DNA from 2 places in the Micrococcus sp. EWR3.9.1 genome. Region 2 is predicted to be linked to the other one. Evidence: predicted binding sites of a transcription regulator. Region 2 holds the regulator's gene; the other holds the start of a gene.

Region 1 (7,087 bases), 240 kb from region 2:
CGTTGCTGAAGGCAGAGAAGATTGCCCACGCGAGCAGTGCCATCACGGCCACGAGGGGCCAGAGGCAGCCCGCGACGAGCGGGTTGCGCCCACGCTCCAGGGTGGCGGGCGTAGTGCCGCCGGCCCAGTCCTTGAGGGTGTAGCCCGCGGCGCGCAGCTTCGCGCGCACGTCCTCGTCGTTGTCCGCGGCCTTGAGCTCCCGTACGGTCTCGCCGCGCTGGTTCTTCACTGCGATGGTGCGTAGGCGTGCGATCGTCTTGCCGTCGAGCAGCTCGTCTCGCCCCTCTGACACTTCCGCCGTGTACTTGGTCGTCTTCGCCATGTCGCCCTCCTTGGTGGTGCGCCCTGCGCGGCGCGTTGCCTTGATTCTGACCTAGCCGATGGCCCCCGCCTAGCAGGCGCTCAGGCAGAGTGCTCGGTGGCCAACGCGGCGAGATGCTCCCGCTCGGTCCGGGTGAGGCCGGCCAGTCGGTCGGTAAGCACGAGCGGGGTCACCCACAGTTCGTCGGCGAGCTCGTCCAGGCTCATGGACCAAGGCAGGGCGTCGGCGAGCTGCTCGAGCGTAATCAGCTGCCGGGCCGCGGCCGCGCGTACGGCGTGCTCGACGGCCGGCGGCTGGCAGCCGCGGTGGCCGTGCTCGAGGTGCACGAGCTCGTGGGTGAGCGCGCACCGCCGCTCGGCCTGCGTCATGCGGGGGTCGAGCCAGATCACCGTCGCGCCATCGGTCGCGGCTGGCGCCGTCGGGTGTGGGCGGGCCCAGACCACGACGACGTACGTCAGCGTGCGCAGCGCCCGCCAGGGGTGGAACATGCGACCATCGTCGTTGTGGGGACGGACACGGTATGGGTGAGCACGAGCTGGACTGTGGTGGACTGAGCGCGCCTGCGTGACAAAGGGTCGAACATCTGTTCGACTGGAGCAGGTCTTCCAGGGAAGGAGCGATCGCGATGGCGAACACCTCAGCGATTGAGTGGACCGAGGTGACGTGGAACCCCGTGACCGGTTGCGACCGCGTGGCGGCCGGCTGCGACAACTGCTACGCGCTGACCTTAGCCAAGCGGCTCAAGGCGATGGGTGCTGAGAAGTACCAGAACGATGGGAACCCGGTGACGTCCGGCCCCGGGTTTGGCGTCACCCTCCATCCGAAGGCCCTGGGCCAGCCCCGCTCGTGGAAGGCCCCGCGCGTGGTGTTCGTGAACTCCATGAGCGATCTCTTCCACGCCAAAGTTCCGTTGGGGTTCATCCGGGACATCTTCGACGTCATGCGCGAGACGCCGCAGCACACATATCAGGCGCTGACGAAGCGCTCACTGCGGATGGCCCGTCTAGCCGATCGCCTCGACTGGCCGGCCAACTTGTGGATGGGCGTCTCCGTGGAGGACGAGACTGTGACGGGCCGCATCGACCATCTCCGCGAGGTGCCGGCAGCGGTCCGGTTCCTCTCCTGCGAGCCCCTCATCGGACCCCTGCGGGATCTGGATTTGGCCGGCATCGACTGGGTCATCGCGGGCGGCGAGTCTGGTGCGAACCATCGCCCCATGGACCAGGCCTGGGTGGAGGACATCCGCGACCAATGCGTGTCTGCCGACGTGGCGTTCTTCTTCAAGCAGTGGGGTGGGCGGACGCCTAAGGCCAACGGGCGGCTCTTGGAGGGGCGCACCTGGGACGAGATGCCTACCTCCCGCGCCGCGCTGGCAGGATGACCGCGCGCCCATCCACCATGTCTTTGGTGTAGCCCTGGGTGATCCCGGCCTTCTGGAGATTCTTGATGGCCTGCCGTACCTCTGAGGCGCCTGCCGTGCCGAGGTGTTCGCCTAGCCAGTGGGGCACGTCGTCGCAGATCCGCACCGCCTGGCCTTGACCGAGGTGAGACGAGAGCCTCGTCTGGATAGCGGCGATGGCCCGGTTTCTGACGTCGGTCTGCTCTGCGACCACCTGCTGGTCGAACGTCTCCTGCAGGTCGAAGAGCGACCCCTGGGTGTCGTCGAGCAGTCCCTGGTAGTAGTTCTCGGAGTTGACCTGCCGCCACTTCCTGTGAGCCCGAGCCGCGGCGTCAGCGAAGAGCATGGGCGCAGCGAAGTGCTGGTAGAAGAGCATCAGCGTGAAGATCGGCCCCTCAGACGGGGTCCGGCGGATTGGGACGGAGATGACGTTGTGGGCGGTCTCTCCGGTCATGCGCTGCATGTACTCGCGCGCCACGTAGGAGGCGGCTGTAGCGGCGGAGGAGCTGTCGCCACTCACGTCAGCCTGCCGCCGAGCCTCAGCGAAGACCTCCCGCCACCACGGCCCACCAAGAAAACGGTCACCGCGGAGGAGGGTGACGGTCTCGCCACTTGAGGCGGAGGCTCCCTTCCGGACGATCCCTCCGATGCGCCACACGGTGGAGAGACTGAAGTTCAAGAGGACCTCGGTCGACCGCGCTGGCCGCAGGAGCAGCTTCGAGGCGACGACGTCGTACGGCAGGGCCGTGCCGAACGGGTCGAGAAAGAACAGAGCTGGGCGGGTGCCGATGTCGTTGAGGATCGCGTCGATCTGCTCCTCCACGGCGCCGTGGTGCAGATAGACGGGACCGGCCCCCTGCCCCTGCGCGGCGACCGCGTGCCGGAGGGTCTCCGCATGAGCCCTATCTCGCTCCACGAGGTGGATGTGCATGATGCGGTTCTGCGCTGCAAGCTTGCGTGCGATGTCCACCGCGTAGAGCGGCGACCCCTTGTGCGCGTCGTCGTACTGCCCCGCGCCGGCGTAGCCATCGACATAGGCCACCTCCCGAGGGGCCTTGCTAGCAACCTTCATGGCCCACGGTGTGAGGTAGTCCTCCAGCACCTTGAGCTTGAAGACCGCGGCGGGCTGCTGCGACGTGAAGAAGTTCGTGTTGGCGCTCATGCGCCGGCCTCGTCGCCGGGGTCCTGGTTCTCCTCGCCGACGTCGCCCCACTCCCGGGCCTGCCGGTCGCGGGTCAGCTCGAAGTCGGGGTGTGCTGCCAGATCGAAGTCGGCCGGCGCGTCGGCCGCCGCGGTCTTTTGTTCAGCGCCAGCGTCACCGCCGCGCGCTCCCCCGCGCTCGGCCGTGCCGCGCTCGCGGTCCTGATCCTGGTCTGCGTGGTCGCGCTCGTCATGGTGGTCCGTCCTACGTCGGTCGAGCATGACCCGCAGGACTGCAGCGAGCAGCTCCTGGTCATACGTCGATAGGTCAGGGGATTCCTGAACGACGTCGAGGACCGACGGGTGAAGAGCCGAGTCGAGCTCCACTCCTATGGACTCCAGCGCTGCGGTGACCACGTGGGCCACGGGCACCCTCAGCACGAGCGCGAGCATCGTGATGTTCTCGCCCTTGATCGAGGTGACCGGGGTGGACTTGAGCCGCGCGAAGCTGGCGTGGCTCATGTCGTACCCCGCGCGGTCGGCGCGGGCGGCGAGGTCGCTGAGGGACCAGCCGTTCCGCTCCTGGGCTGGGGCGATCAGTCGGCCCAGCGAGTGCATGTCGTTCATGGCGACCAATCTGCGGTGCGATGCCAAGGGGAGCAACCGACCTCGGACACCCGCTGTTGCGTGGAAGTGGACACCGAAACGGTAGCAACAAAGGGGGTGTTGTGCCGCAGGGCGGCGCGGATACGGGGCGATCAGCGCGGACCCGGTGAGGAAGAGCCGCTTGCGACCCCATCGGTCCGCGAGGTTGCCGGTGGAGAGCAACAGGGCGGCCAGCAGCACGGCATAGAGGCTGTTCACCCACTGCGCGTCAGTGAGGTCCAAGTGCAGGTCGCCGATGATGGCGAGCGGGACAGCCCGAGGTCCCACGGCGGCCGGTCCCACGGCTCCAACTTCGCAGGGACGACGCCGCCGGGCCTCAACCGATCGACGGACTCCCGGTCCGCAGCCGGGCGTAGAGTCGGCCGGTGAGGGCGTCGACCCGACGCCGCACCCCCGCCGACGAGGAGGCCTCCCCGTGTCCGTCGTGAAGATCAACGCCATCAGCGTCCCCGAGGGCGCCGGCCCGGAGCTCGAGAAGCGGTTCGCCGCCCGCAAGCACGCGGTGGACCAGGAGCCGGGCTTCGAGGGCTTCCAGCTGCTCCGGCCCACCGCGGGCGAGGACCGCTACTTCGTGGTCACGACGTGGGCGTCGGAGGAGGACTTCCAGCGCTGGCGGGACGGGCGCATGCCCGCCGCTCACGCCGCCGAGCAGGGCGGCCGCCCGGCGCCGGTCGCCACGGGCGCCGACCTGCTCGAGTTCGAGGTCGTGGACCTGGGCTGACCCGGGCGCCGCAGCAGGCGCATCGCGTTCACGATGACCAGCAGCACGGACGCCTCGTGCACGAGCATGCCGACGGCCATCGTGACGCCGCCGGCGAAGACGCCGGCCAGCAGGGCCGCGACGGTGACGAGGGAGATCGCGATGTTCTGCCGCATCACCCGCACCGTGCGCCGGGCCAGATCGAGCGCCTGCGGCAGCCGCTCGAGCCGGTCGCCCATCAGGGCGATGTCCGCGGTCTCGATGGCCACGCCGGAGCCGGCCGCGCCCATGGCCACGCCGATGTCCGCCGTCGCCAGGGCCGGGGCGTCGTTGATGCCGTCACCGACCATCGCGACGACGCGGCCCTCGGCCTGCAGGGCCTCGATCGCCTCGAGCTTGTCCTGGGGCAGCAGGCCCGCCCGCACGTCGTCGACGCCCACCTGCCGGGCCACGGCCTGCGCGACGCCGGGCTGGTCGCCGGTCAGCATCACGACCTCGCGGACGCCGATCCCGTGCAGCGCCCGGATCATGCCCGCGGCCTCGGGCCGGAGGGTGTCTGCGATGGCGAGGACGCCGAGCGGGATGCCGTCGACGACGACCGCCGCCGGGGTCCGGCCCGCCTCCGCGAGCTCGGCCGCGACGGTCTCGACCCGGTCGGTCGCGGCCGGATCCACGCCGCGCTCGCGCAGCATCGCCACGTTGCCCACGGCGACGACACGGCCGTCCACCTCTCCGGTGAGCCCACGGCCGAGGACGACGTCCACATCGGTGGCCAGCGGGCCGTCCAGCAGGCCGCGGTCCCGGCCCGCCGCGACGACCGGCGCGGCCAACGGGTGGTCCGAGGCCGCCTCGAGCCGTGCGGCCCAGCGCAGCACCTCGTCCTCGGCCCCGGGCTCGAACGCGACGACGTCTGTCAGCTCGGGGGTGCCCGAGGTGAGTGTGCCGGTCTTGTCGACGGCGACGGCGTCGACCTTCGCGGAGCGCTCGAGGAACTCCCCTCCCTTGATGAGCACGCCGTCCTTGGCGCCGCGGCCGATCCCTGCCACGATCGCGACCGGGATGGAGATCACGAGGGCGCCCGGGCAGCCGATGACCAGCAGGGTCAGGGCCAGGGGGACGTCCCGCGTGATCAGACCGGTCGCGAAGGCCAGCACCATGATCGCCGGGGTGTACCAGCGGGAGAAGCGGTCCATGAACCGCTGGGTCCGCGCACGGGCCTCCTGCGCCGCCTCGACGCGGTGGATGATGCGCGCCAGCGTGGTGTCGGCGCCCACGCCCCGGGCCTGCACCTGCAGCAGGCCGGCCGTGGCCACGGTGCCCGCGTACACGGCGTCACCGTCGGTCTTCTCCGCCGGGATGGACTCGCCCGTGATGGATGCCTCGTCCACGGCGCCGACCCCGGTGAGCACCACGCCGTCCACCGGCACCCGAGCGCCGGCCTTGACGAGGACGGTCGCGCCGGGGGCCACCTCGTGGGCAGGCACGGTGCGCTGGGTCCCGTCTGCGTCCACGACGACGGCGGTCTCGGGCGCCGTGGACACGAGGTCCGCGAGCGCCGAGCGAGTCTGAGACAGGGTCGCGTCCTCGAGGGCGTGGCCGAGGGCGAAGAGGAAGGTCACGGCGGCGGCCTCCCAGAAATTGCCGAGCAGGGACGCGCCGATCGCGGCGGTGGCGACGAGCAGGTCGATGCCGACGGTCTTCACCCGCAGGGCGGCGATCGCGTCGCGCGCGATCGGCAGGCCGGCCACGACGGCGGCGGCGAGCATCAGGCCCGCCGCCACGAGGTGTCCGGTCCCCGTGGGCCAGCTGCTCGGGCGCCAGCACGAGCGAGACGGCGATCAGCAGGCCGGCCACCACGGGGCGCCGCCAGCGGCGGGACAACGTGAGCCGGGCACGGGTGCGGCCCGGACGTGTGACGGCGAGGGTGGGCATGGCGGGCTCCGTTCGTCGGGGGCGGGCGGGGTCAGAAGGCCGACAGCCGGGCGGTGTAGCCGACCTTGGCGACGGCCTCGACGAGGTCCTGGGCAGTGGTGGTCTGCGGGTCGTGGTCGACCTCGATGCGCTGGGTCTCGAAGTGGACCTGCGCGCCGGTCACGCCGGGCAGGGCGTCGAGGGCCTTCTCGATCTTCCGGACGCACGAGGGGCAGCTGAAGCCCTCGGCGCGGAGCAGGGTGTGCGTGGTGGCGGTCATGGTCACTCCTGTGGGTCGTCACCGGCGCGGCCGCCGATGAGGCTGAGCGGACGGGCGGGCGCCCGGTCCGATCCCCGGCCTCCGGGGATGTCACTGACGCTACGAAGGGGTCGGCGGGTACGCCTTGACCGCGGTCAAGCCGCCGTGTGGGAGGCTGATGGCGTGCGTATGGACCTGCCCCTCGCCCCCATGGACGAACCAGAGCCGTGCGCGGCCCGGGTCCCGCTGTTCACCGGGCTGGATCTGGAGCAGCTGCGCCGGGTCTCCGCCCTGGCGCGGCCGCTCGTGCTCGAGGCCGGCGATGCCCTGCACCTGGCCGGTGACCGCACGGACCGCCTGTGCGTCGTGCACAGCGGCCGCCTGGCGCTGACGCTCGGCTCAGCGACCGGCCGGGAACGCGTGGTGCGGATGGTCGAGCCCGGCGACTCCGTGGGCGAGCACGAGTTCCTCACGGGCGAGCCGGCCCGGCACGGGGCGCGCGCCGTGGTCGCGACCCGCCTGTGCACCTTCTCCCACGCCGAGGTCGCCCGACTCCTGGCCGAGCATCCGGGCATCGGGGGACGCGTGATGCGGGCGCTGGCCGTCCGCCTGGCCGAGGCGGAACAACGGCTGGCATGGGAGCGTCAGCCTGTCACCGCGCGGATCGCCGGACATCTGCTCGGCCTGCCG
Region 2 (7,087 bases):
TCGAACTGCTGATCCCGTTCACCCGGGGTGAGCTGGTCTCCCGCCTCCACTCGGCGGACGCGGAGATCCTGGCCGAGGGCTACGAGGAGGGCGGCACCCGCCTGTCCGTGCTGGTCCGTGAGGACATCGCGCCGGACTTCGCCGAGTTCGTCGTGGAGGCGGACGCGTCGTGAGCGACGGGGCGAAGGAAGCCGGGGCGGGCGGCGCGCAGCCACTCACGGAGCACGAGCGCGAGGCGCTGCGCCTGCTGGACGCCGCGGTGCAGGCCACCGGCGGCCAGCACCGCGCGGGCCAGCGGGAGATGGTGCTGCAGGTGGCGCGCGCCCTCGAGTCGCGCCGCCACCTGCTCGTGCAGGCCGGCACCGGCACCGGCAAGTCCCTGGCCTACCTGATCCCCGCGCTCCAGCACGCGATGACGCAGGAGGACCCCGTCGTCGTCGCCACGGCCACGCTCGCGCTGCAGGCCCAGATCATGAAGCGGGACGCCCCTCGGCTGGTCGAGGCGCTCAAGGACGAGCTGCCTCGCGAGCCCGTCGTCGCCCTGGTCAAGGGCCGCTCCAACTACCTGTGCCGCCACAAGGTGGACGGCGGCTACCCCGGGGATGAGGGCGAGGAAGCCCTCTTCACGGTCGCCGACGACGGCGGGGTGATCGGCTCCGCCACGGACGGCGCCGCCGGGCCCTCCTCCCTGTTGGGCAAGGAGGTCATGTACCTGCGGGCGTGGGCGGACCAGACCGAGACCGGGGACCGCGACGACCTCGAGGTCCCCGTCACCGACCGCGCGTGGCGGCAGGTCTCCGTCTCCGCAGTCGACTGCCTCGGCGCGTCCCGCTGCCCCCAGGCCGAGGAGTGCTTCTCCGAGCGGGCCCGCGCGGACGCGGCGGACGCGGACGTCGTGGTCACCAACCACGCGATGCTCGCCATCAGCGCCTTCGAGGGGCTCGCGGTCCTGCCGGCGTACTCGGCCGTCGTCGTGGACGAGGCCCACGAGCTGCAGGACCGGGTGACCGGTGCGGTCACCGGGCAGCTGTCCGGGTCGATCGTGCACGGCGCGGCCACCTCGCTGCGCCGCCACACCACCGTGGCCGTCGAGGATCTGATCGAGGCCGGGGCGGCCCTGGACCGCGCGTTCACGGACACCCCGTCCGGCCTGATCGCCGCGGGCCCGGACGAGGTGCAGGAGCAGGCCCTCACCGGCGTCCTCATGGCCGCGCGTCAGTGCCTGTCCGACCTCGGCCAGGACAAGGACAAGGAGGCCGACGCCGACGGCGGACGGCAGATGGCGCGCTCGCGGATCCTCGAGGTCCTCGAGGTGGTGGAGCGCATGCTCGCCGCCCGGCCCGAGGCCGACTTCCCCGAGGTGCTGTGGGCCACCCGCCCCGGCCACTTCGAGCCCGGCGTGGGCTGGCAGCCGGGGGACGAGACCGACCCGCCCCAGCTCTACGTGGCCCCGCTCTCGGTGGCCGGCAAGCTGCGGGAGGGCCTGTTCGGCAAGGCGACGACGGTGCTCACCTCCGCCACGCTCACCGTGGGCTCGGGGGAGCGCCGGTTCGACTCGGTGGCCGGCGACGTGGGCCTGGCCGGCCCGGACGCCCCGAAGTTCGAGGCCCTCGACGTCGGCAGCCCCTTCGACTACCCGCGTCAGGGGGTGCTCTACGTGGCCCGGCACCTGCCCCGGCCCGGCCGCACGGCCTCGCCCGAGTCCCTCGATGAGCTCGAGGCGCTCCTGAGGGCGTCGCGGGGTGGGGCCCTCGGCCTGTTCTCCTCGCGCCGGGCGGCCGAGGACGCCGCCGCCGAGATGCGCCGTCGGCTCGGGCCGAAGACCACGATCCTGTGCCAGGGGGACGCGACCCTCTCCGCCCTCGTGCGCCAGTTCTCCGAGGAGCCGGACACGTCCCTGTTCGGGACCATGAGCCTGTGGCAGGGCGTGGACGTGCCGGGGAACTCGCTGCGGCTCGTGGTGATCGACCGCATCCCGTTCCCGCGGCCGGACGACCCGCTCTCCCAGGCCCGCACCCGGGACGTCGCCCGGCACGGCGGCAACGGGTTCATGCGGATCTCCGCCACGCATGCGGCCGTGCGCATGGCCCAGGGCGCCGGGCGCCTCGTGCGCTCCGTGACGGACCGCGGCGTGGTGGCCGTGCTGGACCCCCGCCTGGCCACCGAGCGGTACGGCGGCTACATCACGAGCGCCCTGCCGGACTTCTGGCGCACCACGGACCGCGACGTCGTCCGCGGGGTGCTGGCACGGCTCGCCTCGGGCGATTGACCTCGCTCGGCCTCGGGCCGTCGGCCCGGCCGGAGGGAGCCGGTCAGAGCGAACGCAGGACCGTGACGACCCGCCCCATCACGGTGGCGTGATCGCCGAGGATGGGCTCGTAGGCCGTGTTCTGGGGGAGGAGCCAGGTGTGCCCGTCACGGCGGCGGAAGGTCTTCACGGTGGCCTCGTCGTCGAGGAGGGCCGCGACGATGTCGCCGTTCTCCGCCGTCTCCTGCCGGCGCACCACCACCCAGTCGCCGTCGCAGATCGCGGCGTCCACCATCGAGTCACCCGTGACACGCAGCATGAACAGCTCGCCCTCGCCCGTGAGGCGTCGCGGGATCGCCATGACGTCCTCGACCTGCTGCTCGGCCAGGACGGGGCCGCCCGCCGCGATGCGGCCGACCCAGGGGACCGGCACGCTGTCCGCCTCGTCCGTGCCGGTGTGCCACGCGGGGATCGTGGAGACCTGCGACGACGGCGCAGCGGCGGGGGAGGCGGCCTCGCCCAGCGGGGTGCCGTCCACGTCGAGCAGCACCTCGAGGGCACGCGGGCGTCCGGGGTCGCGCCGGATGTAGCCGTGCCGCTCGAGACGGCCCAGCTGGTGCGTGACGGAGGAGAGCGAGGCCAGGCCCGCGGCGTCGCCGATCTCGCGCATGGAGGGCGGGTAGCCGTGGTCGGCGATCGCGTCCCGGATGGTCTGCACGATCCGCCGCTGGCGGTCGGTGAGCGGCGCGCGCGCCGCCGGCTGATCGTCGGTGGTGCTCATGGCTGCCGTCCGTTCTCCCGGGGTGATGGTGGCCGGACTCGTGTTCCGGCGTCCGGCTGCCGTCCGGACGCTTACCGTGTCCGCCCCCGCTGGTTGCCTGTGTCCTGGCGATCCCCGGGGGCGTTCCGGGGCGTCCGTGCATGGCCTCGAGCCTAGAGGAGAGCCGCCTCTCCTTCAAAGATATGTTCGATCTCGTCGTGGCATGTCTCGAACACCTGTGCTAGAAAGGCATTCGAACGGATTCGAACACATGTTCGATCACCTGGAGGGCATCCGCCCCGGAGGAGGACACCATGACGCTCACCACCGCCCAGTTCGCCGGCTCGCCCGCGACGGCGCGGCCGCGTCCGGCCACCATCCGTCTGACCCGCCGCGGCCGCCTCGTGCTGCGGGGGATCCCCGTGATCGCCGCGGCCGTGGCCGCCACGCTGGCGGCCGCCTTCTTCCTGGGTGTGCTGCTGTCGCCCGCCGCGGTGTCCGCGGACACCGCGGGGCCCGCCACCCAGTCCGTCACGGTCATGCCCGGGGACAGCCTGTGGACCATCGCCACCACGGTGGCTCCGCAGGCGGACGTCTACGAGGTGATCGCCACGATCGACGAGCTCAACGGACTCGAGGGCCGGGCCCCCGCCCCGGGCGAGGAGCTGTTCGTCCCGGCCACGCGGTGACGCACGGCGGGCCTCGCCCTCCACGCTTCCTAGACTGGCGGCCATGACCGACCTCAGCTCTCTGCCCCTGCGCGAGAACCTCCGCGGCCTGAGCCCCTACGGCGCCCCCCAGCTGGACGTGCCGTACATGCTCAACACCAACGAGAACACGCACCCGGTGCCGGAGGAGGTCGCCACCGCCATCGCCGAGCGGGTCGCGGCCGTCGCCGGGGGGCTGAACCGCTACCCGGACCGCGAGTTCACGGGGCTGCGACGCGCGCTCGCCGGCTACCTCGGCCACGGCCTCACGGCGGACCACGTGTGGGCCGGCAACGGCTCCAACGAGATCCTGCAGCAGATCCTCCAGGCCTTCGGCGGCCCCGGGCGGACACTGCTGAGCTTCCTGCCCTCGTACTCCATGTACCCGCTGCTGGCCGGCGGCACGGACACCGTGTTCGTGGACGGCGGCCGCGCCGAAGACCACACCCTCAGCGCCGAGCACGCGGCGGCCATGGTGCGGGAGCACCGTCCGCACGTCGTCTTCCTGGCCTCCCCCAACAACCCGACGGGCACCGCCCTGGACCTGGCGACCATCGAGGCCGTGTACGCCGCGCAGGCGCAGAACGAGGCCGCCGGCGGGCCCGGCGCCATGGTCGTCGTGGACGAGGCCTACGCGGAGTTCGCCCTCGCCGGCACCCGCTCCGCCCTCACCCTCCTGCCCGGCCGGGAGCGGCTGATCGTCACGCGCACCATGTCCAAGGCGTTCGCCCTGGCCGGCGCGCGCCTGGGCTACCTGGCCGCGGACCCCGCCGTCACCGACGCCCTGCGCCTGGTGCGCCTGCCGTACCACCTCTCCGCGGTCACGCAGGCCACGGCGGAGGCTGCTCTCGACCACGTGGACGCGCTGCTGCGCACCGTGGAGGACATCAAGGCCCAGCGCGACCGCATCGTCTCCACCCTGCGCGGCCTGGGACTGAGGCCCTCGGTGTCCGACTCGAACTTCGTCTTCTTCGGTCACCTCGAGGACGCCTCCGACGTGTGGCGCCGCCTGCTCGACCGCGGCGTCCTCGTGCGGGACGTCGGCATCCCGCACCACCTGCGCGTCACCGCCGGCACCGAGGCGGAGACGACGGCGTTCCTCACCGCTCTCGCGGAGGTCCTCGGCGAGACCGGGGACCGGTCCTGAGGCGTCACCGGAGTCTCGGCGTCCGCCCGGCTCCCTAGGATAGGGACAGCGCGCGCGGCGCCCCGGCCCGCCGGCACCGGCCGCGCGCACCCGCATCCCCCCGCACCCGTCCCGGACCGGTGCGGACCCAGCCCGAGGAGGACCCGTGGCAGCCGAGCTGATCTCCGGACGCCGTGCGCGCATGACGCGCACCACGAGCGAGTCGGACGTGTACGTCGAGATGGATCTGGACGGCACCGGCCGCGCTGAGATCTCCACCACCGTGCCGTTCTACGACCACATGCTCACCGCGCTGTCCCGGCACTCCCAGATCGACCTGACGGTCCGTGCCACCGGGGACACGCACATCGACGTGCACCACACGGTCGAGGACGTCGCCATCACCCTGGGCGAGGTGCTCAAGACCGCGCTCGGGGACAAGTCCGGCATCCGCCGCTTCGGCGAGGCGTCCGTGCCGCTGGACGAGGCGCTGGCGCGCGCCGTCGTCGACGTCTCCGGCCGGCCGTACCTCGTGCACGAGGGCGAGCCCGAGGGCCAGCAGTACCACCTCATCGGCGGGCACTTCACCGGTTCCATGACCCGCCATGTGTTCGAGTCGATCACGTACCACGCGGCGATCTGCCTCCACATGGACGTCGTGCGGGGCCGGGATCCGCACCACATCGTCGAGGCGCAGTTCAAGGCCTTCGCCCGCGCCCTGCGCGCCGCCGTCGAGGACGACCCCCGCATGACCGGCGTGCCCTCCACCAAGGGCGCCCTCTGATGGCCCGCCCCACCACCGTCCCCGGTGTGCGGCCGCGCGTCGCCGTCCTGGACTACGGCTCGGGCAACGTGCACTCGGCGCTGCGTGCCGTGGAGCGGGCCGGCGCGGAGGTCGAGCTCACGCGCGATCCGCAGGCCGTGCAGGAGGCCGACGGGCTGCTCGTGCCCGGCGTCGGGGCGTACGCGTCCGTGATGCGGGCACTGACCGAGGTCGGCGGCACCCGCTGGATCGGCCGCCGCGTGGCCGGGGGCCGACCCGTCCTCGGCATCTGCGTGGGCCACCAGATCCTCTTCGACGCCGGCGTCGAGCACGGTGAGCGCACCGCGGGCATGGGGGAGTGGCCGGGTGTCGTCGCCGAGCTGCCCGCCGAGGTCCTGCCCCACATGGGCTGGAACACCGTCCGGCCGCCCGAGGGCAGCGCCCTCTTCGCGGGCATCGAGGACGAGCGGTTCTACTTCGTCCACTCCTACGGCGTGCTCGACTGGGAGTTCGACCAGACGATCTCCGCCATGCGTCCGCCCCAGGTCACCTGGGCGCACCACGGCGCGGACTTCATCGCCGCCGTGGAGAACGGCCCCCTGTCCGCCACGCAGTTCCACCCCGAGAAGTCCGGGGATGCCGGGCTGCAGCTCCTGCGCAACTGGCTGGAGACCCTCTGATGCCCTACTGGTCCGTCCTGTACCTCGCCCTCGGCGGGCTGCTGCTCGGCGCCGCCTGGTCCATGCGCACGCAGAAGGCGCCGCTGTGGGCCATCGTGATCGTCCTCGTGCTGGCCGGCATGGCCATCGCCGCCTCCTTCCTGACCGTCGGCGCCTGATCGCGCCGGCCGCCCCACCCGAGAGGAACCCCATGACCCCGAACGCCCCCGCACTCGAGCTGCTGCCCGCCGTCGACGTCCAGGACGGCCAGGCCGTCCGCCTCGTCCAGGGCGAGGCCGGCAGCGCCACCTCGTACGGCGACCCGTTGACCGCCGCCCTGGACTGGCAGCGCGCCGGCGCGGAGTGGATCCACCTCGTGGACCTGGACGCGGCCTTCGGTCGCGGTGACAACCGCGAGGTCATGCGCCGTGTGGTGGAGGAGATCGGCGTGAAGATCGAGCTGTCCGGTGGCATCCGCGACGACGCATCGCTCGAGAACGCCCTCGAGATGGGTGCGGCGCGGGTGAACCTGGGCACCGCCGCCCTCGAGGACCCGGACTGGACCGCGCGCGTCATCGAGCGCTTCGGCGACCGGGTCGCCGTGGGCCTCGACGTGCGCGGCACCACGCTCGCCGCCCGTGGCTGGACGAAGGAGGGCGGCGACCTCTGGGAGGTGCTGGACCGCCTCGAGGACGCCGGCTGCGCCCGCTACGTGGTCACCGACGTCACGAAGGACGGCACGCTCAAGGGGCCGAACACGGAGCTGCTGGCCCAGGTCTGCGCGAAGACCGCGAAGCCGGTCGTCGCCTCGGGCGGCATCTCCT

The links. The regulator LexA, encoded in region 2, represses DNA repair genes until DNA is damaged. The targets are predictions, from matches to a motif close to TCGAACANNTGTTCGA.
Region 1: the regulator LexA is predicted to act here: its motif matches at 898-913, upstream of ACUJ8O_RS00070 (DUF5131 family protein).

What each region holds. Positions count from the first base shown of each region.
Region 1 is NZ_JBQXFD010000001.1:11,926-19,012, forward strand. Features, by position in the region: gene ACUJ8O_RS00060 (hypothetical protein) at 1-322, opposite strand, end outside; gene ACUJ8O_RS00065 (ImmA/IrrE family metallo-endopeptidase) at 403-810, opposite strand; gene ACUJ8O_RS00070 (DUF5131 family protein) at 948-1,703, shown strand; gene tcmP (three-Cys-motif partner protein TcmP) at 1,675-2,883, opposite strand; gene ACUJ8O_RS00080 (hypothetical protein) at 2,880-3,749, opposite strand; gene ACUJ8O_RS00085 (antibiotic biosynthesis monooxygenase family protein) at 3,943-4,248, shown strand; gene ACUJ8O_RS00090 (heavy metal translocating P-type ATPase) at 4,164-5,993, opposite strand; gene ACUJ8O_RS00095 (heavy-metal-associated domain-containing protein) at 6,191-6,418, opposite strand; gene ACUJ8O_RS00100 (Crp/Fnr family transcriptional regulator) at 6,608-7,087, shown strand, end outside.
Region 2 is NZ_JBQXFD010000001.1:255,698-262,784, reverse strand. Features, by position in the region: gene hflX (GTPase HflX) at 1-173, shown strand, start outside; gene ACUJ8O_RS01270 (ATP-dependent DNA helicase) at 170-2,269, shown strand; gene lexA (transcriptional repressor LexA) at 2,313-3,029, opposite strand; gene ACUJ8O_RS01260 (peptidoglycan-binding protein LysM) at 3,323-3,697, shown strand; gene ACUJ8O_RS01255 (histidinol-phosphate transaminase) at 3,741-4,862, shown strand; gene hisB (imidazoleglycerol-phosphate dehydratase HisB) at 5,044-5,625, shown strand; gene hisH (imidazole glycerol phosphate synthase subunit HisH) at 5,625-6,284, shown strand; gene ACUJ8O_RS01240 (hypothetical protein) at 6,284-6,442, shown strand; gene priA (bifunctional 1-(5-phosphoribosyl)-5-((5-phosphoribosylamino)methylideneamino)imidazole-4-carboxamide isomerase/phosphoribosylanthranilate isomerase PriA) at 6,475-7,087, shown strand, end outside.